2 regions of the Kitasatospora sp. NPDC058063 genome follow, and region 1 is predicted to be linked to the other one. Evidence: predicted binding sites of a transcription regulator. Region 1 holds the regulator's gene; the other holds the start of a gene.
What was found. Region 1 encodes HrcA, which represses chaperone genes, less so after heat shock. Its sites were predicted from a motif close to TTNGCACTCNGNNNNNCNGAGTGCNAA; they were not measured.
Positions count from the first base shown of each region.

Region 1 (15,435 bases):
TCTCCATGGCGCCGCTGTCGATGCGGTGGGCGCCGAACCAGAGCACGGCGACGCTGGAGACGTTCACCACCAGCATGACGGCGGGGAACATGATGGACATCAGCCGGCCGACCTGGCGGGCGACCTGGGTGAGGTCCTCGTTGGCGTCGGCGAAGCGGGCCTGCTCCTGGTCGTCCTTGACGAAGGCGCGGATGACCCGGATGCCGGTGATCTGCTCGCGCAGGACCCGGTTCACGGTGTCGATCCGCTCCTGCATGCTGCGGAACCGGGGGCGCAGCGCGCGGACCAGCAGGACCACGACGACGCCGAGCGCGGGGATGACGGCGAGCAGCAGGCCGGACAGCGGGACGTCCTGGTTGAGCGCCATGATGATGCCGCCGACGCACATGATCGGCGCGGCGACCATGAGCGTGAAGCTCATCAGGGCGAGCATCTGGACCTGCTGGACGTCGTTGGTGGTCCGGGTGATCAGGGAGGGGGCGCCGAACTGGCCGACCTCGCGGGCGGAGAAGCTCTGCACCCGGTCGAAGACGGCGGCGCGGACGTCCCGGCCGAAGGCCATGGCGGTGCGCGCGCCGATGAAGACGGCGCCGACCGAGCACAGGGCCTGGAGGACGGTGACGGCGATCATCACCCCGCCGACGCGCAGGATGTAGCCGGTGTCGCCCTTGACCACGCCGTCGTCGATGATGTCGGCGTTGAGCGTCGGCAGGTAGAGCGCCGCGAGGGTGGACACCAGCTGGAGCAGTACCAGCAGGGTGATCGGTCGGGAGTACGGGCGCAGGTACGCCCTCAGCAGTCTGATCAGCACTAGCACACTCTTGTCGTCGCCGGTCGGGTTCGCACCCCAATTCTCCGTGTTCTGTAGCGTCGTACAGGTCATTCGGCGTGCGGGAGCCGGAGGTTTGCCGGGCCTTTGCCGAACGGACGGGTCCGGCACCGGTGGCGCGGGGGCGTGCCGTCGGGCGCTGCCCTCTTACGGAATGACCGGTTTCCCCCTAGGCTGCTGATTGCCCCTTTGTTACTGACCGGTACCGTTCAGGTGAACCGGGGCCCGGCGACCGCCCCCACGGACGCCGCGACAATCCAGACGGCCACCCGCCCCCGGAGGTCCTCGTTGAGTTCCGCGCAGTCCCTGATCGGCTCCGGCAGGTCCGACCTCGTCGCCGGGCGTCCGGCCTCCGTCGCCCACCTGTTCCTGGAGCGGGTCGCCCTGACCCCGAACGCCGAGGCCTACCGCTACCCCTCGCCCGTGGACGAGCAGGCCGCCGACGGCGCGCCCGGCGCAGAGCAGTGGCGCTCGCTCACCTGGGCGCAGACCGCGACCCGGGTCAAGGCCGTGGCCGCCGGCCTGATGGCACTCGGCATCCACCCCGAGGACCGGGTGGCCCTGGCCTCCTCGACCCGGCTCGAATGGATCGTCGCCGACCTCGGCGCCATGTGCGCGGGCGCCGCGATCACCACCGTCTACCCGAGCACCAACGCGGACGAGACGGCGTTCATCCTCTCCGACTCCGGCTCCCGGGCGCTGTTCGCCGAGAACGCGGCCCAGCTGGCCAAGGCCGTCGAGCAGCTCGACCAGCTGCCCGAGCTGCGCACCGTGATCCTCTTCGACGCGCCGGCCGAGGCCCCCGAGAGCGCCGGCCTGGAGCTGCTCACCCTCGCGGAGCTGGAGGAGCGCGGCGCCCGGTACCTGGCGGAGCACCCGGACGCGGTGGAGAAGGCCGTCGACGGGCTCGACAAGGAGCAGCTGGCCACCCTCATCTACACCTCCGGCACCACCGGCCGCCCCAAGGGCGTGCGCCTGGTGCACGACTGCTGGGCGTACGAGGGCCGGGCGCAGGAGGCCAGCGGACTGCTGGGCCCCGACGACGTGCAGTTCATGTGGCTGCCGCTGTCGCACGTGTTCGGCAAGACGCTGATCTCCGGGCAGATCGCCACCGGGCACGTGATGGCGGTGGACGGCCGGGTGGACCGGATCATCCACAACCTGCCGGTGATCCGGCCGACCATCATGGCCTCGGCCCCGCGCATCTTCGAGAAGGTCTACAACGGCATCGCGGGCAAGGCCCGGGCCGAGGGCGGCGCCAAGTACAAGATCTTCCTGTGGGCGGCGAAGGTCGCCCGCGAGCACGCCCGGGCGGTCCAGGAGAGCCGGGTGGCCACCGGCACCGAGACGGCCCCGCTGGGCCTGCGGGCGCAGCACGCGCTCGCCGACAAGCTGGTGTACGCGAAGATCCGGGCGGCCTTCGGCGGCCGGCTGCGCGGTGCGGTCTCCGGCAGTGCCGCGCTCGCCCCGGAGATCGGCTACTTCTTCATCGGCGCCGGGGTGCCGATCCTGGAGGGCTACGGGCTGAGCGAGACCAGCGCCGGCTCCTGCGTCAACCGCGCGGAGGACGTGCGGATCGGCACGGTGGGCCGCCCGCTGCCCGGCACCGAGGTGCGGATCGCCGAGGACGGCGAGATCCTGCTGCGCGGCCCGGGCGTCATGCGCGGCTACCACAACCTGCCGGAGAAGACCGCCGAGGTGCTGGAGTCGGACGGCTGGTTCCACACCGAGGACATCGGCGAGCTCACTCCGGACGGCTTCCTGCGGATCACCGACCGCAAGAAGGACCTGTTCAAGACCTCCGGCGGCAAGTACGTGGCGCCCAGCGAGGTCGAGGGCAAGTTCAAGGCGGTCTGCCCGTTCGTCAGCAACATCCTGGTGATCGGCAACGGCCGCAACTTCTGCACCGCGCTGATCGGCCTGGACGAGGCGGTGCTCCTGCCGTGGGCCGCCGAGCGCGGCCTGGCCGGCAGGAGCTACGCCGAACTGGCCGCCGAGCCGGCCGTGCACCAGCTGATCGAGGGCTTCGTCAAGCGGGTCAACGCCGACCTCCAGCGCTGGCAGACGATCAAGAAGTTCCACCTGCTGCCGCGCGACCTGGACATCGAGCACGGCGAGCTCACCCCGAGCCTGAAGATCAAGCGCCCGGTGGTCGAGCGGACCTACGCGGACGCCGTGGCGGCCATGTACGCGGGCGCCAACGAGGCCTGAGCCGCCCCGCCCCGTACGGCTCACCCGAACGGGTGCGCCGTACGGGACAATGGGCTCATGCCCTCCGCACTCCCCGACGGCGATCCGGTGCCGTCCGACGGTTCCCTGCCCGCGCACGCCCTCGACGGGCTGGGCGACCGGCCGTTCGGCTTCTACCTGCACGTGCCGTACTGCGCCAGCCGCTGCGGCTACTGCGACTTCAACACCTACACCGCCACCGAGCTGCGCTCCTCCGGGGCGGTCGCCTCGCAGGACACGTACGCGGACAACGTGGTCGCCGAGATCCGCCTCGCCCGGAAGGTGCTGGGGGACACGGACCTCCCGGTGCGGACCGTCTTCCTCGGCGGCGGCACCCCGACCCTGCTGCCCGCCCGCGACCTGGTGAAGATGCTCGCCGCGATCCGCGAGGAGTTCGGGCTCGCCGAGGACGCCGAGGTCACCACCGAGGCCAACCCGGAGTCGGTCGACCCGGCGTACCTGGCCGAACTGCGCGAGGGCGGCTACAACCGGCTCTCCTTCGGCATGCAGAGCGCCCGCCCGCACGTCCTGAAGCTGCTCGACCGCCACCACACCCCGGGCCGCCCCGAGGCCTGCGTGGCCGAGGCCCGCGCGGCCGGCTTCGAGCACGTCAACCTCGACCTCATCTACGGCACCCCCGGCGAGTCCGACGACGACTGGCGGGCCTCCCTGGACGCCGCCATCGGCGCCGGGCCCGACCACGTCTCCGCGTACTCGCTGATCGTCGAGGAGGGCACCCGGCTCGCCGCCCGGGTCAAGCGCGGCGAACTGCCGATGATCGACGACGACGTGCACGCCGACCGCTACCTGATCGCCGAGGAGGCGCTCGCCGCCGCCGGCTACTCCTGGTACGAGGTCTCCAACTGGGCCACCGCCCCCGAGGGCCGCTGCCGCCACAACGAGCTGTACTGGACCGGCGCCGACTGGTGGGGCGCGGGCCCCGGCGCCCACAGCCACGTCGGCGGCGTCCGCTGGTGGAACGCCAAGCACCCCGCCGCCTACGCGCAGGCCCTCGCCGAGCAGCGCACCCCGGCGCTGGCCCGCGAGGTGCTGGCCGAGGAGGACCGACGCGTCGAGCGGATCCTCCTGGAGCTGCGCCTGGTCGACGGCATCCCCCTCGACCTGCTCACCGGCACCGGCCGCAGGGCGGCGGACCGGCACCTCGCCGACGGCCTCCTCGCCGCCGGTCCCTACGAGCAGGGCCGCGCCGCCCTCACCCTCCAGGGCCGCCTCCTGGCGGACGCGGTTGTGCGTGACTTGGTGGACTGAGTGTCGTTAACGTGGTGTCAGCCGTCGTAGGGAGCGCGCAATGACCGCCATCGATGACCGGGTGACGGGGATCTTCGAGAATCTGGAGGTCCCCGAAGGCTTCAAAGCCGAGCTCATCAGGGGGGAAATCGTGATGATGGCCGGGCCGGACATGGTCCACAACCTCATCATCCGGGCCATCCAGCACCAGACGCCGTACACCCGGTGGAACGCACTGACCACGCAGGATGTGGCCTTTCCCCGCGAGGCCAGTGAGCCGCAGCCGGACCTGGTCGTGTTTGAGCGGGGGGCTGCGGAGGAGAGCGGTCGGCTGTTGCCCGCGCTTGCGGTCACCCTGGCGGTCGAGGTGGTTTCGAAGACCAGCGTGCTTCGCGACTACCGGACCAAGCGGGAGCTCTATGCAGAGGGCCAGATTCCCGCATATCTGATCGTCGACCCGATCAAGGGTGTCTGTGTCCTGCTCACCGAGCCGAGTCGAGCGGCGGCCTCCGGGCTGCCGGACTACGCGGTCGAGCGGACCGCGAAGTTCGGCGAGTCGATTCCGCTGGATCTGCTCGACATCACGCTGGACACCGCGGAGTTCCGCACCTACTCCTGACCCGGCAGGGCCGTGAAGTCGATCAACTCCTCCACCCGGCCCAGCAGTTCGGGCTCCAGGTCCTTGTAGCTGTTCACCTTCGACAGGATGTGCTTCCAGGCCGCCGGAGTGTCCACCGGCCAGCCGAGGCGGCGGCAGGTGCCCTCCTTCCAGTCCTCGCCCCGCGGGACGGCGGGCCAGCCGGGGATGCCCACGCTGGAGGGCTTCACGGCCTGCCAGATGTCGATGTAGGGGTGGCCGACGACCAGCACCGAGTCGCCGGTGACCCGGGCGGCGATGCGGTGCTCCTTCGTCCCCGGCAGCAGGTGGTCGACCAGGACGCCGAGGCGGCGGCCGGGGCCGGGGGCGAAGTCGGCGACGATCGCGGGCAGGTCGTCGATGCCGCGCAGGTACTCGACGACGACGCCCTCGATCCGCAGGTCGTCGCCCCAGACCCGCTCGACCAGCTCGGCGTCGTGCCGGCCCTCGACGTAGATCCGGGACTCGCGGGCGACCCGGGCGCGGGCGTTCGGGACGGCGACGGAGCCGGAGGCGGTGCGGCCCGGCGTCCGGGCGGGGGCCGGGCCGGCCGGGCGGACCAGGGTGACGGCCCGGCCCTCCAGCAGGAAGCCGCGCGGCACCAGCGGGAACACCCGGTGCTTGCCGAACCGGTCCTCCAGGGTGACGGTGAACCCCTCGGCGGTCTTCTCGCAGCGCACCACCGCCCCGCAGAAGCCGGTCGCCGCCTCCTCGACCACCAGGTCCCGCTCGGCGGGCACCTCCGGGGCGGGCTGCGGCTTCTTCCACGGCGGGGTCAGGTCGGGTCCGTACTGGCGGCTGCGCATACGGGTGATCATAGGGACGGCGGACGGTGTGTCAGAGGCCCGGCGCGCCCCAGACTGGGAACCAGCGGCTCAGGTCCTTCTCCAGCCGCAGGTCGTTCCCCAGCATCGCGTTGACCTGCAGTTCCAGCGGGCTGTTGCGCTTCTCCCCGCCGCCGGGCATCGGGGCGAAGGGGTAGAACGTCCCGCGCTTGTAGAGGTAGACCAGGGCCAGCGACCGCCCCTGCGGATCGCGGAAGGCGACCAGCGAGCAGAGCAGCTGCGGCCCGAAGCCGTTCGCCTCCAGCTCGCTGTTGACCGCGTGCAGGTCGTTGACCAGCTCCGGCAGCTCCTCGGGCCGGTGCCGGGCGAGCAGCCAGGAGTAGCCGTAGTCGTCCTTGGAGGCCTCCACCGGGACGCCGCCGCGCTCGGTGTCGGCGTCCAGCAGGGCCCGGACCTGCTGCTCGACCTGGACGAAGGCCGCGCCCTCGACGGCCGCGAAGCAGACCGAGCCGAGCCCGGTGGGGGTGAACCCGGCCCCGGCCTCCAGGGTGAGCGCGGCGGACGGCACGCCGAACAGCTGGTCGAGGTCGGGCTTGACGGGCTTGGTGCGGCCGAACAGGGTGTCCAGGATTCCCACGGCGGTCCTTTCGCGTCAGGGGCTCGGCGGGTTCAGTGGCCGAGCTGCTCGGAGATCCTCGCCAGCTGCTCCAGCCGCTTCTCCAGGCTGGGGTGGGTGGAGAACAGCTGCGTGGCGGCCTCCCGGGCGCTCAGCGCGGGGGCGAAGTAGAAGGCGTTGTACGGCTGCGCCTGGCGCAGGTCCTTGCTGGGGATGGCCGCGATCTGCCCGGTCACCTTGGTGAGCGCCGAGGCCAGGGCGCTGGGCCGGCCGGTGAGCTGGGCGGCGGCCCGGTCGGCGGCCAGTTCGCGGTAGCGGGAGAGCAGCCGGGTGAGCAGGAAGCTGATCGCGTAGACGACGATCGACACCAGCGGGATGATCAGCGCCAGGATGGCGGCGTTCTGGTCGTTGTTGTTGCGCCCGCCGCCCATGAACCCGCCGTACACGGCGATCCGGGTCATCGCCCCGGCGAGGACGCCGAGGAACCCGGCGATCGTCATCACCGCGACGTCCCGGTGGGCGACGTGCGACAGCTCGTGCGCGAGGACTCCCTCCAGCTCCTCCGGTTCCAGCCGGCGCAGCAGCCCGGTGGTCACGCAGATCACCGCGTTCTGCGGGTTGCGGCCGGTGGCGAAGGCGTTCGGCATGTCGTTGTCGGCGACCGCCACCCGCGGTTTGGGCATGTCGGCCAGGGCGCAGAGCCGGTCGACGGTGCCGTGGAGTTGGGGGAACTGTTCCGGGGACACCTGGCGGGCGCCCATCGCCCGTTCGGTGATCTTGTCGCTGAACCAGAACTGGGCCACGAACAGCCCGCCGGAGATCAGGACGATCAGTGGCCAGGCGCCGCGCAGCAGCGCGATCAGCAGGCCGGTGAAACCGACGTACAGCAACCCGATCACGAACATCGTCGCGACCATGCGGCCGGTCAGGCCGCGGTCGGGCGCGAAACGGGTGTGCTGGCCCGAGCTCGACATCGCTTGCTCCTCCGTTCGCCGTCGCTTTCGATGCTGCCACCCGGACGGCCTCCCGGCACCACCCCGGTGCCGGGAGGATCGAACCGCCGGGGCCCCGCGGGCCGTGTCCGGAACTGCGGGGAGGATCACGTCCCTCGGGCCGTTCCTGCCGTAGGACCCGGGCCTTACACTGGCAGGTACGGTTCTGGCACTCGTACGTTCAGAGTGCCAAGACCGGGGGCCTCCCGGAGCGGCCCGCAGCAGCGAGGGACACAGTCGGACAACGTGCGAAGACGGAGGTGCGTGCCCCATGGCCGGTGAGGTCCGCCAGCTGGACGAACGCAAGCTCGCCGTACTCCGCGCGATCGTGCAGGACTACGTGGGCACCGAGGAGCCGGTCGGCTCCAAGGCCCTGGTGGAACGGCACAACCTCGGGGTCTCGCCGGCGACCGTCCGCAACGACATGGCGGCGCTGGAGGAGGAGGGCTACATTCACCAGCCGCACACCAGTGCCGGCCGGATCCCGACCGACAAGGGGTACCGTCTCTTCGTCGACAAGCTCGCCGAGATCAAGCCGATGAGCGCCCCCGAGCGCCGGGCCATCCGGCACTTCCTGGACGGCGCGGTCGACCTGGACGACGTGGTCGCCCGCACCGTGCGGCTGCTCGCCCAGCTGACCAGGCAGGTCGCGGTGGTGCAGTACCCCTCGCTGACGCGCTCCACCGTCCGGCACATCGAGCTGGTGGCGCTGGCCCCGGCCAAGGTGATGCTGGTACTGATCACCAACACCGGCCGGGTCGAGCAGCGGATGGTCGACTGCCCGGGCTCGGTCGGCGAGACGGTGCTGGCGGACCTTCGGGCCCGGATCAACGCGAGAGCCGCCGGCCGGCGCCTCCCGGAGGTCCCGGGGCTGCTGGAGGAGCTGCCGGCGCTGTTCGAGCAGGCCGACCGGCCGACGGTCAGCACGGTCCTGGCGACCCTGTTCGAGACGCTCGCCGAGCAGAACGAGGAGCGGATCATGCTGGCCGGCACGGCCAACCTGACCCGCTTCGGGCACGACTTCCCGCTCACCATCCAGCCGGTGCTGGAGGCCCTGGAGGAGCAGGTCATCCTGCTCCGCCTCCTGGGTGAGACCGCGGACGCCGCGATGACGGTCCGGATCGGGCGGGAGAACGCCTATGAAGGGCTGAATTCCACGTCGATCGTTTCGGTCGGCTACGGTTCGGGCGACGAGAGCGTGGCGAAACTGGGTGTGATCGGTCCGACCCGGATGGACTACCCCGGCACAATGGGGGCGGTGCGAGCGGTGGCACGGTACGTGGGCCAGATCCTGGCCGAGTCCTAGCAAGGGCCACCGTTAAAATTTTTGACGGTGGCGTCCAGTCGCAGCACTACTACAGGCGGAACAAGCGGAGCATTTGGTGGCCACGGACTACTACGCGGTACTCGGCGTCCGACGGGATGCGGGGCAGGACGAGATCAAGAAGGCGTTCCGGCGCCTGGCACGCGAACTGCACCCGGACGTCAACCCGGACCCGAAGACGCAGGAGCGGTTCAAGGAGATCAACGCCGCCTACGAGGTGCTCTCCGACCCGCAGAAGCGTCAGGTCTACGACCTCGGCGGGGACCCGCTGTCCCCGGGCGGCGGCGGTGCCGGCGGCTTCGGCGCCGGCGCGGCGGGCTTCGGCTTCTCCGACATCATGGACGCCTTCTTCGGCGCCGCGGCCGGCCAGCGCGGCCCGCGCTCGCGCACCCGCCGCGGCCAGGACGCCATGATCCGGCTGGAGATCACCCTGGAGGAGGCCGCGTTCGGCACCACCAAGGAACTCCAGGTCGACACCGCCGTCACCTGCACCACCTGCAGTGGCGAGGGCGCGGCCCCCGGCACCTCGGCGCAGACCTGTGACATGTGCCGCGGCAAGGGCGAGGTCTCCCAGGTCACCCGGTCCTTCCTGGGCCAGGTCATGACCTCCCGCCCCTGCCCGCAGTGCCAGGGCTTCGGCACCGTCGTGCCGACCCCGTGCCCGGAGTGCGCCGGCGACGGCCGCGTGCGCGCCCGCCGCACCCTGACCGTCAAGATCCCGGCCGGCGTCGACAACGGCACCCGGATCCAGCTGGCCGGCGAGGGCGAGGTCGGCCCCGGCGGCGGCCCGGCCGGCGACCTGTACGTCGAGATCGCCGAGACCACCCACGCCATCTTCCAGCGGCGCGGGGACGACCTGCACTGCACCGTCACCATCCCGATGACGGCGGCCTCGCTCGGCACCCGGGTGCCGCTGCAGACCCTGGACGGCCTGGAGGACGTCGACATCCGGCCCGGCACCCAGTCCGGCCAGTCGATCCCGCTGCACGGCCGGGGCATCACCCACCTGCGCGGCGGCGGCCGGGGCGACCTGATAGTGCACGTCGAGGTGAAGACGCCCACCAAGCTCGACGCCGAGCAGGAGGAGCTGCTGCGCCGCCTCGCGGTGCTGCGCGGCGAGGAGCAGCCGTCCGGCCAGTTCGCGCCGGGCCAGCAGGGCCTGTTCTCCCGCCTGAAGGACGCCTTCAACGGCCGGTAGTCGTCCGCGGAGGGGTGCCGGGGGATCCCGGCACCCCTTTCGTGTTCCCGTCCCACTCCTGGAGGTACCCCCGTCATGACCGCGCCCGTCTTCGTCGTCGAGACCGAGCGGATCGCCGCCGCCGTGCCCGGGGCCGTGGTGCGCCTGGACGGCCCGGAGGGGCGGCACGCGGCCGCGGTGAAGCGGCTGGAGCCGGGCGAGGCGGTCACCCTGGCCGACGGGCTGGGACTCGGGGTGGACGGCACGGTCGCCGAGGTGCTCGGCAAGGACGCGATCGACGTGACGGTCGCCGCCGTGCGCCGGGAGCCGGAGCCCGCGCCGCGGATCGTGGTCGTCCAGGCGCTACCCAAGGGCGACCGCGGCGAGCTGGCCGTGGAGACGATGACCGAGGTCGGCGTGGACGTGGTGATCCCGTGGTCCGCCTCGCGCTGCATCACCCAGTGGAAGGGCGAGCGCGGCGCCAAGGCGCTCGCCAAGTGGCGGGCCACCGCCCGGGAGGCGGGCAAGCAGTCCCGCCGGCTGCGCTTCCCCGAGGTCCGCGAGCCGATGACCACCCGGCAGCTGGCGCCGGTGCTGGCGCGGGCCGCGTTCGCCGCCGTGCTGCACGAGGAGGGCGCCGAGCCGCTGGCGCACGCCGGGCTGCCGGAGGGCGGGGACATCGTGCTGGTGGTCGGCCCCGAGGGCGGGGTCTCCCCGGAGGAGCTGGCCGCCTTCGCCGAGGCGGGCGCCAAGCCGTACCGGCTGGGCTCCTCGGTGCTGCGCACCTCGACCGCCGGGGTGGCCGCCGGCGCGCTGCTGCTCGGGCGCACCGGCCGCTGGTCGTGACGGCCGCTGTGACGGGCGCTGCGACGGCAGCCGTGCAGGCGGTCGGGGCGGCCTGCGGGGCGGTTCCCGGGAGGGCGTAACAGCCCTCCGCGGGCGGCGCCGGAAGTCTGGGAAAAACGGCGCGGATCGTACGCGCACCTGCTTAGGCTGGCCGGGTGACGGACTCCCTGAGCACCTCCTCGAACAGCTCGGCGGGCGCCTACCTGCGCCATCCCCACCTGCACGGCGACCTGGTCGCCTTCGTCGCCGAGGACGACCTCTGGCTCGCCCCGCTGGCCGGCGGCCGGGCCTGGCGGCTGACGGCGGACCACCTGCCGGTCCACCACCCGAGGTTCTCCCCGGACGGGCGGCACCTCGCCTTCACCTCCACCCGGGACGGCGCGCCCGAGGTGCACGTGGTGCCGGTGGACGGCGGCCCGTCGCGCCGGCTCACCCACTGGGGCAGCCACCAGACCCGGGTGCTCGGCTGGACCGCCGACGGCCGCCCGATCGCCGCCACCGCCGCGGGCGAGGCCAGTTTCCGCCGCACCTGGGCGCACGCCGTGCCGCTGGACGGCGGCGAGCCGCAGCGGCTGCCGTACGGGCCGGTCGGCGGGCTCGCCTTCGAGCCGGGCGGGGACCGGGTGCTGCTGAGCAGCGTCAACGGTCGCGACCCGGCCTGGTGGAAGCGGTACCGGGGCGGGCGGGCCGGCAAGCTGTGGCTGGGCCGGGACGAGTTCGTCCGCGTCCACGCGGAGCTGGACGGGCAGCTGGACTCCCCGCTGTGGGTGGCCGGGCCGGGCGGGCGGGGCGGCCGGATCGCCTTCCTGTCCGACCACGAGGGCGTCGGCGAGCTGTGGTCCAGCGGCCCGGACGGCACCGACCTGCGCCGCCACACCGCCGACCCGGACGGCTTCTACGCCCGCGGCGCCACCACCGACGGCACCCGGGTGGTCCTCCACCGGGCCGGCGACCTCTGGCTGCTGGACGACCTGGACGGCGCCGAGCCGCGCCGGCTGGACGTCCGCCTCGCCGGTCCGCGGGCCGGGCGCCGCCCCCGCCCGGTGCCCGCCGCGCACTGGCTGGACTCCGTCGCCCCCGACCGCACCGGCCGGGGCAGCGCCGTGGTGGTGCGCGGCAGCGTGCACTGGCTGACCCACCGCGAGGGCCCGGCCCGGGTGCTGGACGAGACCCCGGGCGTGCGCGGGCGGCTGGTCCGGGTGGTGCCGGGCGAGGACGGCGCCCAGGGCGTGCTGTGGGTGTCCGACGCCGAGGGCGAGGACGCCCTGGAGTTCGCCCCCGACCTGCACGGCGCCGAGCGCCGCCGGCTGGCCGCCGGGCAGCTCGGCCGGGTCAACTCGCTGGTGGTCTCCCCGGACGGCAAGCAGGCCGCGCTCGGCGTGCACGACGGCCGGGTGCTGCTGGTCTCGCTGGCCGACGGCGCCGTGCACGAGCTGGACCGCAGCGCCGACGGCGAGGCCGGCGGGCCGGCCTTCAGCCCGGACTCGGCCTGGCTGGCCTGGTCGCGCCCGGTGCGCGGGATGGGCCCCCACTCGCTGCGCCAGATCGTGCTGGCCAACCTGGCCACCCGGACGGTCGGCGAGGTCACCCAGCCGCGCTTCGTGGACACCTCGCCCTCCTTCACCGCGGACGGGCGCTACCTGGCCTTCCTGTCGGTGCGCAACTTCGACCCGGTCTACGACGCGCACGTCTTCGACCTGTCCTTCCCGAACGGCTGCCGCCCCTATCTGGTCACGCTGGCCGCCGACACGCCCTCCCCGTTCGGGCCGCAGCGGGCCGGGCGCCCGCTCGGCGGGGAGGAGGACGAGCCGAAGGCCCGGAAGGCGGACGGCGAGGAGGCGGCGGCCGACGCCGCGCCGGTGACCAGGGTGGACCTGGACGGCATCGCCGACCGGATCGTCCCCTTCCCGGTCGAGGGCGGCCGCTTCGAGGACCTGGCCGCCGCTAAGGACGGCGTGCTCTGGACCAGGGCCCCGCTGATGGGCGAACTCGGCGACGAGGCCGCCTCGTTGGACGACGACCGGCCCCGTCCGGTGCTGGAGCGCTTCGACCTGAGGAAGCGCCGGGTCGAGCAGCTGGTGCACGGCCTGGACGGCTTCTCGGTCAGTGCGGACGGCACCCGGGCGGCCGTGCTGGACGAGGGCGAGCTGCGGGTCGTCCCGGCCGACCACAAGGGCGGCGACGACGAGGAGACCACCGTCGACCTCGCCCGGCTGCGGGTGACCGTCGACCCGGCCGCCGAGTGGCGGCAGATGTACGCCGAGAACGGCCGGCTGATGCGGGACAACTTCTGGCGCCCCGACCTCTCCGGCGTCGACTGGGACGGGGTGCTGGAGCGCTACCGGCCGCTGGTCGAACGGGTCGGCTCGCACGACGAACTGGTCGACCTGCTCTGGGAGGTGCACGGCGAACTCGGCACCTCGCACGCCTACGTGATGCCCTACGGCCGGTACACCGAGCCCGCCCGGCGCCAGGGCCTGCTCGGCGCCGACCTGGTCCGGGACGGCGAGCGGTGGCGGATCGCCCGGATCCTGCCCGGGGAGTCCTCCGACCCCAGGGCCCGCTCGCCGCTGGCCGCGCCCGGCGCGGCCGTCCGCCCGGGCGACGCGGTGCTGGCCGTCAACGGCCGCCCGGTGGACCCGGTCACCGGCCCGGCCCCGCTGCTGGCCGGCACGGCGGGCCAGCCGGTCGAGCTGACCGTGGCCGGGAAGGACGGCACCGACCGGCGCCACCCGGTGGTCGTCCCGCTCGCCGACGAGGAGGCGCTGCGCTACCACGACTGGGTGGCCGGTCGGCGGGCCGCGGTGCGCGAGCTGTCCGGCGGGCGGCTGGGCTACCTGCACCTGCCCGACATGCAGACGGCCGGCTGGGCCCAGCTGCACCGCGACCTGAGCAGCGAGATGGCCAGGGAGGGCCTGGTCGTCGACGTCCGGGGGAACCGGGGCGGCCACACCTCGCAGCTGGTGATCGAGAAGCTGGCCCGCCGGATCATCGGCTGGGACGTCATCCGGGACACCGACCACCCGGTGCCCTACCCGGCGGACGCCCCGCGCGGTCCGGTGGTCGCGCTCGCCGACGAGTTCACCGGCTCGGACGGCGACGTGGTCAACGCCGCCGTCCAGGCGCTCGGGATCGGCCCGGTGGTCGGCACCCGCACCTGGGGCGGGGTGATCGGCATCGACAGCCGCTACCGGCTGGTCGACGGCACCCTGGTCACCCAGCCCAAGTACGCGCTCTGGCTGGAGAACTACGGCTGGGGCCTGGAGAACCACGGCGTCGACCCGGACGTCGAGGTGCCGTTCGCCCCGCACCACTGGGCGGCCGGCGAGGACCCCCAGCTGGCCGAGGGCGTCCGGCTCGCCCTGGAGCGGCTCGCCGAGACGCCGGCCCGTACGGCGCCGCCGCTGCCCTGGCGGTAGCGGGGCGCCGTCCTCGCAGCGGGAGGCCGTACCGGCCGGCTTCCCGCTGCGGGGTGCGGGGGCGTGGGTAGGATGCGGGGCTGTTTCTTGATCCACAGCTCACGGGGGAACCACATGGCGCAGGGCTACCCGCCGCCGCAGTACGGCCAGAATCCTTACGCACAGCAGCCGCAGCCCCAGCCGCCGGCGCAGCCCTACCAGCAGCCGCCGGCCCAGCCGTACCCGCCGCAGCCGTACCCGCCGCAGGGACACGCCCCGCAGGCGTACCCGCAGCCGTACCCGGACCCCTACCCGCGGAGCGAGCAGCCGCGGCGGGCGCTGCCGCCCTGCCCCAAGGAGGCGGGCGGCGGCCGGCGGTTCCTGGCGATCGTGCTGGACTGGCTGTTCGCGATCGGCCTCGGCTTCGTCGCCGCCAACGCCGCGAGCCGCCCGAGGACCGGGCACGCGGCCGGCCACGCCGTGCAGAGCGGACCGGTGGTGCCCTACTTCGTGGCGCTGCTGGCCGTCGGCCTGGCCGCGTCCTTCCTCAACCAGGTGGTGCTCGCCCGGCTGACCGGCTTCAGCGTCGGCAAGGGGGTCATGGCGATGCGGGTGGTGCGCCGCAAGGGCGTGATGCGGCCCAACACCTGGCGGCTCACCAGGCGCTGGCTGATCGGTTTCGTCATCCTCGCGGTCTCCTTCCTCACCGAGGACTTCGACACGGACGAGGGCGACATCGTCGGCATGCGCTCGGTGCGCTGGAAGCACCTCCAGGAGTACCAGCAGGCCGTCGCCCCGCTCGGCTAGGCTGCGCCCGTACGGCCCCACCACCCGACGTACCGATCCCGAGGAGGGAACCATGGCCGGCGAGCCGCAGCCCGACTGCCTGTTCTGCAAGATCGTGGCGGGCGAGATCCCGGCGACCGTGGTGCGCAAGACCGAGCGCACCCTCGCCTTCCGCGACATCGCCCCCAAGGCGCCCGTGCACGTGCTGGTGGTCCCGCACGCGCACTACCCGAACGCGGCCGCGCTGGCCGCCGCCGAGCCGGAGATCGCCGGCGAACTGCTCGCCGAGGCGGGCGCGGTGGCCAGGGACGAGGGCATCGAGGACTACCGGCTGATCTTCAACACCGGTGCGGGCGCCGGACAGACCGTCTTCCACGCGCACGTCCACGTGCTCGGCGGGGCGAAGATGACCGAGAGCATGGTCTGACCGCAGGTGTCCCAGCGCGAACTCGTCGTCCTCGGCACCGCCAGCCAGGTGCCCACCCGGCACCGCAACCACAACGGCTACCTGCTGCGCTGGGACGGCGAGGGCCTGCTGTTCGACCCCGGCGAGGGCACCCAGCGCCAG
Region 1 is NZ_JBHVSD010000006.1:368,496-383,930, reverse strand. Features, by position in the region: gene ACFVUY_RS13475 (ABC transporter ATP-binding protein) at 1-811, opposite strand, end outside; gene ACFVUY_RS13470 (AMP-dependent synthetase/ligase) at 1,118-3,040, shown strand; gene hemW (radical SAM family heme chaperone HemW) at 3,098-4,327, shown strand; gene ACFVUY_RS13460 (Uma2 family endonuclease) at 4,368-4,925, shown strand; gene ACFVUY_RS13455 (DUF3097 domain-containing protein) at 4,916-5,749, opposite strand; gene ACFVUY_RS13450 (hypothetical protein) at 5,781-6,365, opposite strand; gene htpX (zinc metalloprotease HtpX) at 6,398-7,318, opposite strand; gene hrcA (heat-inducible transcriptional repressor HrcA) at 7,608-8,642, shown strand; gene dnaJ (molecular chaperone DnaJ) at 8,719-9,858, shown strand; gene ACFVUY_RS13430 (16S rRNA (uracil(1498)-N(3))-methyltransferase) at 9,934-10,683, shown strand; gene ACFVUY_RS13425 (PDZ domain-containing protein) at 10,839-14,102, shown strand; gene ACFVUY_RS13420 (RDD family protein) at 14,217-14,888, shown strand; gene ACFVUY_RS13415 (histidine triad nucleotide-binding protein) at 14,941-15,294, shown strand; gene ACFVUY_RS13410 (ribonuclease Z) at 15,301-15,435, shown strand, end outside.

Region 2 (15,435 bases), on a different contig from region 1:
CCCGAGCATCGCGAACTTCTCGGGTACGCCTGCGGCGTTGTAAGACATTTGGGGGGTACCTTCCGTGGCCGGCCTTATCCGCTCACGCCCGAGGGTGGGGGCGCATTCATCGCTCACTCGCGCAGACCGCCGAAGCCGGATGCAATGGGAGGATCCTCCAAGGGGATCCAGAGCGCACCCGTCAAACTTTGGCAACCCGCCCAGGCGCCGATACCCCATGGTACTGGCACCGCGAATGTGTCCTCGTGTGCCCTTGACAACAACCCGGCCCCGTGGCTCATTCCGCCCGCAAACGGTGGAAAGAGTGCGGATCGGGACGGGCCGCCGGATCGGGGGACCCGATCAGGAGGACTCCTCCGCGAGGGCCCGCAGCCGGCTGAGCGCCCGGTGCTGGGCGACCCGGACGGCGCCGGGCGACATCCCGAGCACCTCGCCGGTCTCCTCCGCCGACAGCCCGGCGGCCACCCGCAGCAGCACCAGCTCGCGCTGACGGGCCGGCAGGTTGGAGAGGAGCTCCTTCGCCCAGGCGGCGTCGCTGCTCAGCAGCGCCTGTTCCTCGGGGCCGAGCGCCTCGTCCGGCACCTCGGGCAGGTCGTCCTGCGGCACGACGGTCGAGCCGGGTCCGCGCATCGCGGCCCGCTGGAGGTCGGCGATCTTGTGAGCGGCGATCCCGTACACGAAGGCCTCGAACGGGCGCCCCTGGTCCTTGTACCGGGGCAGCGCGCACAGGACGGCCACGCAGACCTCCTGCGCGACGTCGTCCACGTGGTGCCGGGCCCCGCCGGGCAGCCGAACCAGCCGGGCGCGGCAGTACCGCAGCGCCAGCGGGTGGACGTAGGCGAGCAGCGCGTCGATCGCCGGGCCCTCGCCGCGGACCGCGGCCGCGACCAGTTCGCCCATCAGCGGCGAGCCGCCCGTGCCGAGCACCGGCGGGCGGTCCTGGCCGGTCATGCCGGCGGGACCGTCGGAGTCGGCGTACGACGGATCACGGCCCGGACCGGAGGGCTCGGCCTCCGCCGGGTCCGCCTGGCCGGCCGTACCGGCGACGTCGTCGCGCATCGGTCCATGGTGCCTGGTCGAGCGGGAAAACGCGGCACCGCGTCCGGAGTTGTGCACCGGAACGTTATGCGCTGCGGCACCGTAGGGCGTGCCCCGCACCACCGGCCCCTCCTGCACCGTGCCGCCTCCCGCCCCGCCGCGATCGGTGGTGGTCCCGTCCGTCGCGCCGTCCGCCGAGTGTCCTGCGGCTGCGTGGTTCGCCGCAGTGCCTGTCCGCTGGTCCCCGAGGTGCTCCACTCCTCCATGGTGCAACCTCGGGACCGTAACGTCACACGCCTGTGCGGCACCCGCTCCGGGAACCGCCGGCGGCACGCCGCACCCGGCGGCGCCGCCGGTGGTCAGCGGACCAGGCCCCAGCGGAAACCCAGCGCCACCGCGTGCGCCCGGTCGGAGGCCCCGAGCTTCTTGAACAGCCGTCGGGCGTGGGTCTTGACGGTGTCCTCGGAGAGGAACAGTTCACGGCCGATCTCGGCGTTGCTGCGGCCGTGGCTCATGCCCTCCAGCACCTGGATCTCACGCGCCGTCAGCGTCGGTGCCGCGCCCATGTCGGGGCTGCGCAGCCGGCGCGGGGCGAGCCGCCAGGTCGGGTCGGCGAGGGCCTGGGTGACGGTGGCCCGCAGCTCGGCGCGCGAGGCGTCCTTGTGCAGGTACCCGCGGGCGCCGGCGGCCACCGCGAGCGCGACGCCGTCGAGGTCCTCGGCGACGGTGAGCATGATGATCCGCGCGCCGGGGTCGGCGGACAGCAGCCGCCGGACCGTCTCGACCCCGCCGAGGCCGGGCATCCGGACGTCCATCAGAACGAGATCGGAGCGGTCGGCCACCCAGCGGCGGAGGACCTCCTCCCCGTTCGTCGCGGTGGTGACCCGGTCCACACCGGGTACGGTCGCGACCGCGCGGCGAAGCGCCTCGCGGGCGAGCGGGGAATCGTCGCAAACGAGAACGGAAGTCATGACCGTCGTCCTCCGCAGCTGATCCGCGTCACGTTGAGCCTCCTGGCTGGTACGAACCTCTCCGACACGGCCGATCGGCGACAGACTCCGTCCTGATCGCCCCAACCTGCCCGCGATCGTTCCCGACGTCCGGCGCCCGCTAACCGCCTCCGCACTTCCAACGACCGTCACTCGAATGAGTTACGGCCTTCGGGGCCATCTCCACCACTGTACGTGGCCAACCCATTACCGATCAGCCGCATCGCGGTGCACACGCCGCACTTTTGCGCAGCTCGCGCGCGGTGGGCGTACGACCCGCACACCGATTCGGCACGTCGCGCGCCCGTCGGCCACCCGATTGCCACGCCCGCGCCCGGCGGAGCCCTTGCCCACTATGCCCGTTTTTATAGCTTTCGTATGGTCATTGACTGTTGTGCCAGTGTGTGGGTGACTTGTCCATGGAGTTGCCTTAAGTCATATTTCCAGGTGTCCACACCAGTGCATCGAAGCCCCGCCGCACCGCTCGGCAGCAGCCCCGCCGAACGCCCGGCCGACGGCCGACAGCCTCTGAAGGGAATGAGCCATGGCAGATTTCTCCCGCCTCCCCGGTCCCAACGCGGACCTCTGGGACTGGCAGCTCTCCGCAGCCTGCCGTGGCGTGGACAGCTCGCTCTTCTTCCACCCCGAGGGCGAGCGCGGGGCCGCGCGCAGTTCGCGCGAGGCCAGCGCCAAGGAGGTCTGCATGCGCTGCCCGGTGATCGCCGAGTGCGCGGCGCACGCGCTGGCGGTCCGTGAGCCGTACGGCGTCTGGGGCGGGATGACCGAGGACGAGCGCGAGGAGATGCTGGGGCGCTCGCGGCACCGACTGATCGAGGTCCCGCTGGCCCCGCCGGCGGTCGCCCAGCGCTAGACCCGACTCCGTGAGCGCCGTGAAGAAACGTTCCTTCGCGGCGCTTCAGCCTTCTGGCTCACCGTACGTACCGGACCCCCGCGGCCCCGTCACCCACCGTCAGCGATCGGCGGCCGCCCCCGCCAGCCGCTCCAGCATCAGCGCCACGGCCGGCACCTCCGCCAGGTCCGGCAGGGTCAGCGCGACCACCTGGCGCACCGCGGGCGCCCCGGAGGCCGTGTGCACCGGCACCGTCGACACGCCGTCAGGACGCACCGACCGGAGCGCCAGCCGGGGCAGCACCGCCACTCCCAGCCCGGCCGCCACCAGGCCGACCACCGCCGGATAGTCGTCCGTCGCGAAGTCGATCCGCGGCTCGAAGCCCGCCCCGGCGCACAGCTCCACCAGGTGCCCCCGGCACTGCGGGCAGCCCGCGATCCACTGCTCCCCCGCCAGCTCGGCCAGCCCCACCGCCCCGCCCCGCCCCGCCAGCCCGTGGGCGGCGGGCAGCAGGCCCACCAGCGGGTCGTCCAGCAGCGGGGTGACCACCAGATCGGACCAGTCGGACCCCGCGGTCAGCTGCTGAGCCTCCAGATTGGCCTCGGCGCGCGCCTCGCGCGGCGTGCCGTGGGCCGGCGCCGGGAGCGCGACGGCGCCGTCGGACTGCGGGTAGCGGAAGGCCAGCGCGATCTCGCACTCGCCGCCGCGCAGCATCGCCAGCGACTCCGGCGGCTCCGCCTCGACCAGCGACACGCGCACCCCCGGATGGCCGTCCCGCAGGCGGGCGACCGCGGGCGGCACCAGGGTGGAACTCGCGGTCGGGAAGGAGACCAGCCGCACCCGCCCGGCCCGCAGCCCGGCGATCGCGGCCACCTCCTCCTCGGCGGCCGAGAGCCCGGCGAGGATTCCGGTGGCATGCTTGAGCAGGACCCGGCCGGCCTCGCTGAGCTGCATCCCGCGGCCCGAGCGAACCACCAGCGGGGTGTCCACCGACTTCTCCAGCGCCTTCATCTGCTGGCTGATGGCGGGCTGCGTACACCCCAGCTCGCGGGCGGCGGCGGAGAAGGAGCCGGTGCGGGCGACGGCACGCAGGACGCGCAGATGGCGGGCCTCGATCATGCCTTAGTTATAAGGCAATCTTTGCATTCTGCAAAATTCTACTGATAGTTGAACGGTGAAGGTGAACGCCGGAGGCCCGGCCCGCCACCCCTCGCGGGGCGCGGACCGGGCCTCCGGTCAGGCGTCGGAGCCTCAGTGCGAGTGGCCGTGGCCGCCGTGGCCGTGACCGTTGTCGGCCTCCTCCTCCTTCTTCTCCACCACGAGGGTCTCGGTGGTGAGAAGCAGGGAGGCGATCGAGGCGGCGTTCTCCAGGGCGGAGCGGGTGACCTTGACCGGGTCGATGACGCCGGCCTTCAGCAGGTCGCCGTACTCACCGGTGGCCGCGTTGTAGCCGTGACCGGCCTCCAGCTCGGCAACCTTGTGGGTGATGACGTAGCCCTCGAGCCCGGCGTTCTGGGCGATCCAGCGCAGCGGCTCGTGCAGCGCCTTGCGGACCACGGCGACACCGGTGGCCTCGTCGCCCGACAGGCCCAGGCCGCCGTCCAGCACCTTGGCGGCGTGGACCAGGGAGGCGCCACCGCCGGCGACGATGCCCTCCTCGACCGCGGCACGGGTCGCCGAGATGGCGTCCTCCAGGCGGTGCTTGCGCTCCTTCAGCTCCACCTCGGTGGCGGCGCCGACCTTGATGACGCAGACGCCGCCGGCCAGCTTGGCCAGGCGCTCCTGCAGCTTCTCGCGGTCCCAGTCGGAGTCGGTCGCGGCGATCTCGCCCTTGATCTGGGCGACGCGGCCGGCCACGGCCTCGGTGTCACCGGCGCCGTCGACGACGGTGGTCTCGTCCTTGGTGATGGTCACGCGGCGGGCGGTGCCCAGCACGTCCAGGCCGACCTGGTCGAGCTTGAGGCCGACCTCCTCGGAGATGACCTGGCCACCGGTCAGGACGGCCAGGTCGCCGAGGATCGCCTTGCGGCGGTCGCCGAAGCCCGGGGCCTTGACGGCGACGGCGTTGAAGGTGCCGCGGATCTTGTTGACGACCAGGGTCGACAGCGCCTCGCCGTCGACGTCCTCGGCGATGATCAGCAGCGGCTTGGAGGCACCGCCCTGGAGGATCTTCTCCAGCAGCGGCAGCAGCTCCTGGATGGAGGAGATCTTGCCCTGGTTGATCAGGATGTACGGGTCCTCCAGGACCGCCTCCTGCCGCTCCGCGTCGGTGACGAAGTACGGCGACAGGTAGCCCTTGTCGAACTGCATGCCCTCGGTGAAGTCCAGCTCCACGCCGAAGGTGTTCGACTCCTCGACGGTGATGACACCGTCCTTGCCGACCTTGTCGATCGCCTCGGCGATCAGCTCGCCGACCTGGGTGTCCTGGGCGGAGAGGGACGCGACGGCGGCGACGTCGTCCTTGCCCTCGATCTCGCGGGCGACCGAGAGCAGGTGCTCGGAGACGGCGGCGACGGCCTTGTCGATGCCCTTCTTCAGGGCGGCCGGGCCGGCACCGGCGGCGACGTTGCGCAGGCCCTCGTTGACCAGGGCCTGGGCCAGCACGGTGGCGGTGGTGGTGCCGTCACCCGCGACGTCGTTGGTCTTGGTGGCGACCTCCTTGACGAGCTGCGCGCCAAGGTTCTCGTACGGGTCGTCCAGCTCGACCTCGCGGGCGATGGTGACACCGTCGTTGGTGATGGTCGGGGCGCCGAACTTCTTGTCGATGACGACGTTGCGGCCCTTGGGGCCGATGGTCACCTTGACGGTGTCGGCCAGCTTGTTGACACCGCGCTCCAGCGAGCGGCGGGCGTCCTCGTCGAACTGCAGGATCTTCGCCATGTTCCCTATTCCCTCGGGGCTGCGGCCGGCCCACCGGCCGCCGAACTACGTGAACCAACAACCACGCCCCGGGCCCCTGTCACTTGGGACACGGATCCGGGGCGGGTCGGAACGTCTTACTTCTCGATGATCGCGAGGACGTCGCGGGCGGAGAGCACCAGGTACTCCTCGCCCTGGTACTTCACCTCGGTGCCGCCGTACTTCGAGTACAGGACGATGTCACCCACGGCGACGTCGAGCGGCAGACGCTGGCCGTCCTCGAAGCGGCCCGGGCCGACAGCCAGGACGACGCCCTCCTGGGGCTTCTCCTTGGCGGTGTCCGGGATAACCAGGCCGGAGGCCGTGGTGGTCTCGGCGTCGAGCGGCTGGACCACAATGCGGTCCTCGAGCGGCTTGATGGCAACCTTGCTGCTGGTGGTCACGTCCGAGCTCCCCTTCGGAGATTACGGGGTTTTCTAACGGGTAGGGCGATCCTGCGGGCCTGCCGTCGCGGGGGTCAGACACACGTCGTCGCATTAGCACTCTCCCGGTGGAGAGTGCCAAGGACGACCATAGGGCCGTGTTAGCACTCAGTCAACCAGAGTGCCAACGACGCGCCCTGGGGCGTCCGGATTCCCGTACCCATGTACGGACGGCGCTCCCTCGGGCAGACTCCTGCCATGACCGACACCCCGGTACGCGTCGGACCCTCCGGCGCGAAGGACGCCCCGCCCGCGCCGCCGCTCGTCCCGGGGGTGTTCCGGTGAGCCGACCGGCCGCCCCGTCCGAGCCGCCGCGGATCCACTGGGCGGCGGACCTGGTGCTCGCCGCGGTGGTGCTCGCGGTGACCGCCGTCGCGGTGTTCCTCGGATCGCTCGTGCTCAACGTGCTGAAGCTGCTCGCCCTGTACGGCCCCGGGACGGTGGCCCTGGACGTCTTCGGCATCGTGGTCCTGCTCGTGCTGCTGGCCCTGACCCACCGGGGCACCCGGCGCCTCGGCTACCGGATCACGCCGTACGCCGCGGTGGCCGCGGCACCGCTGGGCGTGCTCGTGGGCTGGCTCGCCTCCGGCATCCCCGTCATCGGCCGGTGACCGCCGCGCTGCGGTGACCGACCGGCCGAGCGGCGAGAATGGCCCCCGTGGACACCGAGAACCTCCAGCCGCTGCTGACGCCCGAGGGCCAGGCCCTGCTCGCCGAATTGCGCGAGTTCACCCCCGAGGAGGAGCTGGCGCTGGCGACCCGCCTGCGCCGGGAGCATCCGGCGGAGCTGGTCTCGGCGGCCTTCGGGCAGGCGCGGCTGCGGCAGCGGGCGCGGGCGAAGTTCGGGGCGGACGCCGACCTGATGTACTTCACGCCCAACGGGGTCGAGCAGTCCACCCGGCGCAGCGTGGCCGAGTGGCGGGCGCAGCGGTTCGCCGCGCTGGGCGTCCGACGGCTGGCGGACCTGTGCTGCGGCATCGGCGGGGACGTGCTGGCGCTGGCCCGGGCGGGCATCGAGGTGCTGGCCGTCGACAAGGACCCGGCGGCCTGCGCCACCACCGCGGCCAACGCCGCCGCCCTGGGCCTGTCCGAGCTGGTCGAGGTGCGCTGCGCGGACGTCGCCGAGGTGGACGTCAGCGGCTACGACGCGGTGTTCACCGACCCGGCCCGGCGCACCTCGCGCGGCCGGGTGTTCGACCCGGAGGCGTACGCCCCGCCGCTCTCCTGGGCGATCGAGGCCGGCCGGCGGACCCCGATCGGCGCGCTGAAGGTCGCGCCGGGCATCCCGCACGAGGCCGTGCCGGAGGACGCCGAGGCCGAGTGGGTCTCCGACCACGGCGACGTCAAGGAGGCCGTGCTCTGGTTCGGCACCCGGGCCGCGAGCCCGCACCGCGCCACCCTGCTGCCGCAGGGCGCCAGCCTGACCGGCGGCGACCTGCCCGACCCGCCGGCCGGCCCGGTCGGGCGGTACCTGTACGAGCCGGACGGCGCGGTGATCCGGGCCCACCTGGTGGCCGAGGTGGCCGGGCAGGTGGGCGGCCGGCTGATCGACCCGAAGATCGCCTACCTGACCTCGGACGAGCTGGTCGCCACCCCGTACGCGCACGCCTTCGAGCTCACCGACGTGCTGCCGTTCCACATCAAGAAGCTGAAGGCGCTGCTGCGCGAGCGGGCGGTCGGCACGGTGGTGATCAAGAAGCGCGGGATGGCGATCACCCCGGAGGAGCTGCGCCGCCAGCTCAAGCCCTCCGGGCCGAACAGCGTCACGGTGATCCTCAGCCGCACCGACAACGGGCCGCTGATGATGCTGGGACAGCCGGTCGCGGCGCGCTAGGGGGTCGACCCGCGGCGTCGGTCACGCGGGTGGCTGGATGTAGTCCTCCAGCCGCGCCACCGAGAAGCCCTGCTCCTGTATCCGGGCCAGCAGGTCGCCGAACATCTGGGTCATCGTGGCGCCCTTGAGCTCCTTGGGGCCGCGGAAGTGCGCCAGGATTATGTCGCCGGGCTTCAGCTGCTTGTCCGCCGCCTGGTACTGCATGTCGTGGATCTGCATCGACTCGCGCCAGAGCACCATCGCGCGCGGGCCGCACTGCTGGACGGAGGTGTTGAGCGTCGGGGTGTTGGCGCCGTCGCCGAACGGCGGGCGGAACAGCAGCGGGGCGGCGCCGTACTGCTGGGTGAGCGCGGACTGCGCGTCGCAGATCTCGGACTTCTGCTTCTCCGCCGGGATCTTGCTCATCACCGGGTGGTCCACGGTGTGGTTCTGGACGTGGTTGCCCAGGGCCTGGAGCGGCTTGAAGTAGCCGTAGTCGTTCTTGACGATGTCCCGGGTCAGGAACATCGATATCGGCACCTTGAGGTCGGTGAGCATCTCGACGAACTTCGGGTCCTTCTCGGCCCCGTCGTCGATGGTGATGAAGACGACCTTGTCGCTCGTTTTCACGTCGCTGAACACCGGGACAGGGCCGGTCCGTTCGAGCTTTATCGGCTTGTCGGCGGGCGCCGCCGGGGCGGGGGCGAGCGGGGTGAGGTTCCACTTGGCCCAGGCCGCCGCGCCCGCTCCCGCCGGGGCGCCGGCCGCGGCGGCGGTGGTCGCGGCCGCGGTCGGCGCGGCGCCGGAGGGCCGGGGCGCGGCCGGCGTGGTCGCGGCGGCCGGGGCGGCGCTGCCGCCGCCCCCGTTGTCGCCGCACCCGGTGGCGAAGGCCAGCAGAGCCACCGCCCCCGCCGCGTACGTCCTGGTCCTGCTCCGCCCGTTCCTGATCACCGCTGCGCGCTCCCGGTTCCCGTCCAGCATTCTCTCAGCTATGCACGGTAACGGCCGGTCGCGCGGTTCCCGGTACGGGGCTACTCCATGTGCTCGCTGGTGAAGGACCAGCGGTGCACCGGGCGGCCGAGCAGCTCGGCCGGCGGGTCGGCGACGGGCACCGGCTCGCCGTTCCACCAGGTGATCAGCAGCACCCGCCCGCCCGGGGCGGTGAGCAGTTCGAGGCGCTCCAGCCCGGTCGAGCCGCGGAGCCCGGGCAGCGCCGACTCCCGGGCCCAGGCGGCGAGTTCGGGCCCGCGCCCGTCGGCGGCCCGGGCCTCCCACATCGCGGCGACGGTCATGCCGCGCCACCGCCGAGGGCGTCGTAGGCCTGGCCGTGGATGTCGGTGTGGGGCACGTGGACCTCGGTCACCGGCAGCGAGGAGTCGGCGGACAGGTCGAAGGCGGACGGCGTGCGGCCGCGCCACACCATCTCGGCGCCGAGCGCCGCGACCATCGCGCCGTTGTCGGTGCACAGGCCCGGCCGGGGCACCCGCAGCCGGATGCCGGCCCGGTCGCAGCGCTGCTGGGCCATCTCGCGCAGCCGCGAGTTGGCCGCCACGCCGCCGCCGATCATCAGGTGGTCGACGCCGCTGTCCTTGCACGCCTTGACGGCCTTGCGGGTGAGCACGTCGGTGACCGCCTCCTGGAAGGACGCCGCCACGTCGGCGATCGGCACCTCCTCGCCGGCCCGGCGCCTGGCCTCCACCCAGCGGGCGACGGCGGTCTTCAGGCCGGAGAAGGAGAAGTCATACTCCGGGTCGTTCTTGCCGGTCAGGCCGCGCGGGAAGGCGATCGCCTTCGGGTCGCCCTCGCGGGCCGTGCGGTCGACGATCGGGCCGCCGGGGAAGCCGAGGCCGAGCACCCGGGCGACCTTGTCGAAGGCCTCGCCGGCCGCGTCGTCGATGGTCGCGCCGAGCGGGCGGACGTCGCTGGTGATGTCCTCGCTGAGCAGCAGCGAGGAGTGCCCGCCGGAGACCAGCAGGGCCATCGTCGGCGAGGGCAGCCGGCCGTGCTCCAGCTGGTCGACGCAGATGTGCGAGGCGAGGTGGTTGACCCCGTACAGCGGCTTGTCCAGCGCCCAGGCGTACGCCTTCGCGGCGCTGACGCCGACCAGCAGCGCGCCGGCCAGGCCGGGGCCCGCGGTGACGGCGATGCCGTCCAGGTCGCTCGCCTTGATCCCGGCGGTGTCCAGGGCGCGCCGGATGGTCGGGATCATCGCCTCCAGGTGCGCGCGGCTGGCGATCTCCGGGACGACGCCGCCGAAGCGGGCGTGGTCGTTGACGCTGGAGGCGACCGCGTCGGCCAGCAGCGTGGTGCCGCGCACGATGCCGACGCCGGTCTCGTCGCAGGAGGTCTCGATGCCGAGGACGAGCGGTTCGTCAGCCATGGCGGGTGTCCTCAATGTCCTTCGGGTCAGTGCTGTCAGTGCTCGGGGAGTCGAGGCGCATCACCAGCGCGTCGACGTTGGCGGGCTGGTAGTAGCCGCGCCGGATGCCCACCGGTTCGAAGCCGTGGCGCTCGTACAGCCGCTGGGCGCGCGGGTTGTCCACCCGCACCTCCAGCAGCAGCTCGGCGCACTCGCGCCGGGCGGCCTCCCGGATCAGGTCGGTGAGCAGCGCCGCGCCGAGGCCGGCGCCCTGGTGACGCGCGTCGACGGCGATGGTCTGGACGTCGCCCTCACCGGCGATCGCCATCAGGCCGGCGTAGCCGACGATCGTGCCGTCCGGGGCGGCCGCGACGGTGTAGTGGCGGGTTCCGCCGGGGTGGGACTCGGCCAGTTCGGACCAGAACATCCCGGCGGACCAGGCGTCCTCGGGGAAGAGCCGCAGCTCCAGCTCCAGCACCGGCGCGATGTCCCACCAGCGCATCGGGCGCAGGGTGGTGCCGTGGTTCACGCCGGGAGCACCGCCTTGTAGCCGGCCGGGACCTGGGCGTCCGGGCGGCGCAGGTACAGCGGGTGGTTCGGCAGCAGCTCGCGCCCGGCGGCCAGTTCGGCGGCGGCGAACCCGGCCAGGGCGCCGGCCGAGACGTGCTCGGGGCCGTGCCCGCCCGGGAAGGCGTCGGGGTAGAGCAGCGCGCCGGCGCCGACGGAGCGTTCCTGCGGGGTCAGCTCGGCCGGGCGGTCCACGCCGGGGCCCTCGGTGCGGCGGCCCTCGGCGTCGTAGGAGGCCCAGTAGACCTCCTTGCGGCGCGCGTCGGTGGCGACGGTGAACGGCTGCCCGGCCAGGCCCTCGGCGCGGGCCTGGAAGGCGATCGCGTCCAGGGTGCAGACGCCGTGCACCGGCAGCCCGAGCGCGTGGCCGAGCGCGGCGGCGGTCACCAGGCCGACCCGCAGGCCGGTGTACGGGCCGGGGCCGACGCCGACCGCGATGCCGGTCAGCCGGTGCTTGTCCACCCCCGCGGCCCGCAGCACCCCGTCGATCGCGGGCAGCAACAGTTCGCCGTGGCGCCTGGCGTCGACCTGGTGGGTCTCGGCGAGGACGGCCGTGCCGTCGTGGACGGCGGCGGTGACGGCGGGGGTAGCGGTGTCGAACGCGAGCAGCAGCACGGGGTCAAGGTTAGACCGCGTTGGGCCGACCGGCCGATCGGCAAGGTGTACCACCCGGGAACACACATCCGAGGCGCTGCGACCCGCGCGGATGAACCTGGCACGATGGGGCCGTACGTAAAGGGACGGCGGCGGGAGCGGCAACGTGGCGAAGATGGGTCCTGGAGTGGTGGTCACGGGGTTGACCCTGGGGGCCCTGGCGGTGGTGAGCCTGCTGGCCTTCCAGGCCAACGGCGCCCAGGACCGGGCCGGCGGCCCCAAGCCCACGGCCACCACCACGGCGACCGGCACCGCCACCGCCGCGGCGCCGACGGCCTCGGCCACCCCGACCGTCCCGGCGCTGCCGACCACCTCGGGCACCGGCATCCGGGTGGTCTACTCGGTCGGTAGCCACTACGTCTGGCTGGTCGACCCGAAGAAGACCCCGCAGGTCGCGGCCGCCTTCCCGGTCACCCCGGGCTCGGTCGAGCCGGCCCCGGGCAGCTACGCCGTGTACAGCCGCACCCAGACCACCACCGGGACGGACGGCAAGCAGATCGAGCACGTGGTGCGCTTCGCGCAGCAGAACGGCGTGGTGTTCGGCTTCAGCGCGGCAGTGGACGGCGCGACGCCGACCACCGACCCGAGCGCCAAGACCGGCGGCATCCGCAGCGGGCGCGCCGAGGGGCAGCTGCTCTGGGACTTCGCGCCCAAGGACACCAAGGTGGTCGTGATCGCCTGACCCGGACGGCCCGGAACGGCCCGGGCCCGGAAGGACCGGCCTCACGCGGCCCGGGGCGCCTGCGCCTCGGGCCGTTCGTCCTGTCGGGGCCGCGGTTCGGGCGGGGTGGACACCGCCTCGGCGGCCGCGCAGGCGGCCAGCAGCGCCCGCATCGGCTCTCCCGGAGCGCGACGGGCCGGTTCTCCGGCCCCGGCGGCGGGGACCGCGCGCTCCGGGGCGGGGGTGGTGCTCGACATGGCGCCTCCCTAGTTAGGCAGACCTAACCGCAGCACCCATCCCACCACGCCCGGCACCCCGCCCGCAACATCTTGCCGACAGCCTGTCGGCAAGATGTCGGCACCCGTCGGCGGGACGTTGGCGCCCGTCGGCTATCCGAGGTCCGCCAGCGCCGCGTCCGCCCAGCGCGGGCCGATCCCGGTCAGCACGACCCGGCGCGGGTCCTGGTCGTCCCCGTCCGCCGTGCCGCCGATGGCGCGCTCGATCCGGACCTCCAGCCGGTCCTCGGACAGCCGCTCGACCTTGCCCTCGCCCCACTCGACCACGACCACCGACTCGGGCAGCGAGACGTCCAGGTCGAGGTCCTCCATCTCGTCCAGGTCCCCGCCCAGCCGGTACGCGTCCACGTGCACCAGCGCCGGGCCGCCGACCAGCGAGGGGTGCACCCGGGCGATCACGAAGGTCGGCGAGGTCACCGCCCCGCGGACCTGCAGTCCCTCCCCCAGGCCCCGGGTCAGCGTGGTCTTCCCCGCGCCCAGCTCCCCGGAGAGCAGCACCAGGTCACCCGGCCGCAGCAGCGCGGCCAGCTCCCGGCCGAGCCGGCCCATCCGCTCCGGGGTGGGGACGGTGAGAGTGGCGTGCGAGCCCATGCGCGTGTCTTGCCCTTCGGTCCGTACCGGCGCACCGACCACCGGCCGCCACCGCTACCGTGCCACATCCGCGCGCCACCGGGGCTCACACGGGGTCGACGACGGCTTCCGCGACCCGCTCCCGGGCCAGGTCGAGGACGGCCGCGGGCAGCGGCGCCGCCCCGACGAAGCCGGCGGCCCGGCGCAGCAGCCGCGCCAGCTCGTGGTCCACCAGCTCCGGGCGCTCCAGCATCACCAGGTGCCCGGCGCCCTCGGCCAGGACCAGTTCGGCGCCGGGCAGCCGCGCGGCCATCGCCTCGCTGTGCGTCGAGGGCGTCAGCAGGTCCTTCGTCCCGGCCAGCACCAGCGCGGGCAGGCCCCGCAGGGCGGCCAGCGCCTCGTACTTCTCGTGCGCGCCGAACACCGGGTAGAACTCGGCGACCACGTCGATCGGGGTGGCGTCCAGCAGCTGCTCGGCGAAGCGCACCACGCCGGGGTCGACGTCCCGGCCGCCGAAGGAGAACCTCCGGTAGAACACGGCGGCCACGTCCGAGCCCAGCCGCCTGGTCGCCTCGACCAGGTCGACCTGGCGGCCCAGCAGCTTCACCATGCCGGGCGCGACCTTCCTGAACAGCTTCGCGCCGGCCCTCGGCAGGCCGAGGCTGACCTCGTTCCAGTCCCCGGCGAGGGTGCCGATCAGCGCCACCCCGGCGACCCTCTCGCGGAACAGCTCCGGGTGCTGGTCGGCCAGCGCCATCACCGTCATGCCGCCCATCGAGTGGCCCACCAGCACCAGCGGCCCGGTCGGGGCGACGGCGTCGATCACGGCCTTGAGGTCGCCGCCCAGCTGGTCGATGCCGGCCGGCTCGCCCGCCAGGTACGAACGGGAGCGCTCGGAGCGGCCGTGGCTGCGCTGGTCCCAAAAAACCAGCCGCATGCCCTCGCGCAGCGCGGCCCGCTGGAAGTGCCAGCTGTCCTGGTTGAGGCAGTAGCCGTGGCAGAACACCACGGTCAGCGGCTCGGCGCCGGCGCCGTCCCCGTCCGGCCCGCTCCAGCCGGTGCCGTCCAGCTCGACGTACAGCTCGGTGCCGTCCGGCGCGGCCACCGTCCTGGGACGGCCGCGCAGCGAGCCGTACGGGGCGTTCGCGTCCAGCTCGGCCCGGGCCCGGCGGCGCATCGCCCGGCCGACGGTCAGCCGCTCCACCGCGACGCCCGCGGCCGCCCCGGCCGCCAGTACGCCGACCGAGATCCCGATCACACCCGCCCGGCTCACCCCGGAGGCGGCGCCGGCCGCCTTGGCGACCGCCGCGACCGGACTGCCCTCGGCCGGTGCGCCGGTCATGCCGACGGGCCCTCCGGGTGGCTGCCGCCCAGGTAGCGGCGGGGCACCCGGGCGCCGATCCGGGTGATGATCTCGTACGAGATGGTGCCGCAGGCGCGGGCCCAGTCCTCCGCGGTGGGCTCGCCGCGCTCGCCGTTGCCGAACAGCAGCACCTCGTCGCCGATCGCCGGGGTGTCGCCGCCGAGGTCCACCACGAACTGGTCCATCGCGACCCGGCCGGCCACCGTGCGCCACTTGCCGTCGATCTGCACCGGGCCGGTGCCGCTGGCGTGCCGGGGGATGCCGTCGCCGTAGCCGACCGGTACCAGGCCCAGGGTGGTCTCGCCCGGCGTCGTGTAGTGGTGGCCGTAGCTGACCCCGTGCCCGCCGGGGACGTGCTTGACCAGCGCCAGCCGCGCGGTCAGCGCCATCACCGGGCGCAGCCCGAAGTCGGCCGGCGAGCCCACCTCCGGCACCGGCGACAGCCCGTACGCGGCCAGGCCGGTGCGGACCAGGTCGAAGTGCGACTCGGGCAGCAGCAGGGTGGCCGGGGAGTTCGCCAGGTGCCGGACCGCGGGGCGCAGCCCGGCGGCCTCGGCCGTGGCCAGCGCGGCGCGGTAGGAGTCCAGCTGGGCCTGGATCGACGGGTGGCCCGGCTCGTCCGCCGCGGCGAAGTGCGACCAGACGCCGACGACCGTCAGCAGCCCCTCCGTCTCGGCCCGGCGGGCGGCGGCCACCAGCCGCGGCCAGTCGTGCGGCTGGCAGCCGTTGCGGCCGAGGCCGGTGTCGGCCTTCAGGTGCACCCGGGCCGGGATACCGGTCTCGCGGACGGCGGGCAGCAGCTCGTCCAGCGCCCACTGGCCGCTGACCGAGATGTCCAGGTCGGCGCGCAGCGCCTCGTGCCAGGGCCCGCCCGGCGTCCACAGCCAGCACAGAATGCGGGCCTGCTCCGGGCGGATGCCCGCGGCCCGCAGCG
Region 2 is NZ_JBHVSD010000023.1:98,015-113,449, reverse strand. Features, by position in the region: gene guaB (IMP dehydrogenase) at 1-48, opposite strand, end outside; gene shbA (RNA polymerase sigma factor ShbA) at 343-951, opposite strand; gene ACFVUY_RS32560 (response regulator transcription factor) at 1,398-2,009, opposite strand; gene ACFVUY_RS32555 (WhiB family transcriptional regulator) at 2,572-2,898, shown strand; gene ACFVUY_RS32550 (LysR family transcriptional regulator) at 2,998-3,996, opposite strand; gene groL (chaperonin GroEL) at 4,129-5,757, opposite strand; gene groES (co-chaperone GroES) at 5,874-6,179, opposite strand; gene ACFVUY_RS32535 (hypothetical protein) at 6,500-6,829, shown strand; gene ACFVUY_RS32530 (methyltransferase domain-containing protein) at 6,868-8,052, shown strand; gene ACFVUY_RS32525 (polysaccharide deacetylase family protein) at 8,074-9,012, opposite strand; gene ACFVUY_RS32520 (hypothetical protein) at 9,063-9,323, opposite strand; gene tsaD (tRNA (adenosine(37)-N6)-threonylcarbamoyltransferase complex transferase subunit TsaD) at 9,320-10,411, opposite strand; gene rimI (ribosomal protein S18-alanine N-acetyltransferase) at 10,404-10,892, opposite strand; gene tsaB (tRNA (adenosine(37)-N6)-threonylcarbamoyltransferase complex dimerization subunit type 1 TsaB) at 10,916-11,572, opposite strand; gene ACFVUY_RS32500 (hypothetical protein) at 11,727-12,293, shown strand; gene ACFVUY_RS32495 (hypothetical protein) at 12,335-12,529, opposite strand; gene tsaE (tRNA (adenosine(37)-N6)-threonylcarbamoyltransferase complex ATPase subunit type 1 TsaE) at 12,662-13,159, opposite strand; gene ACFVUY_RS32485 (alpha/beta fold hydrolase) at 13,245-14,480, opposite strand; gene alr (alanine racemase) at 14,477-15,435, opposite strand, start outside.
Region 2: groES (co-chaperone GroES) is a predicted target of HrcA. The motif match lies at 6,320-6,346, and genes of this name have one in related genera.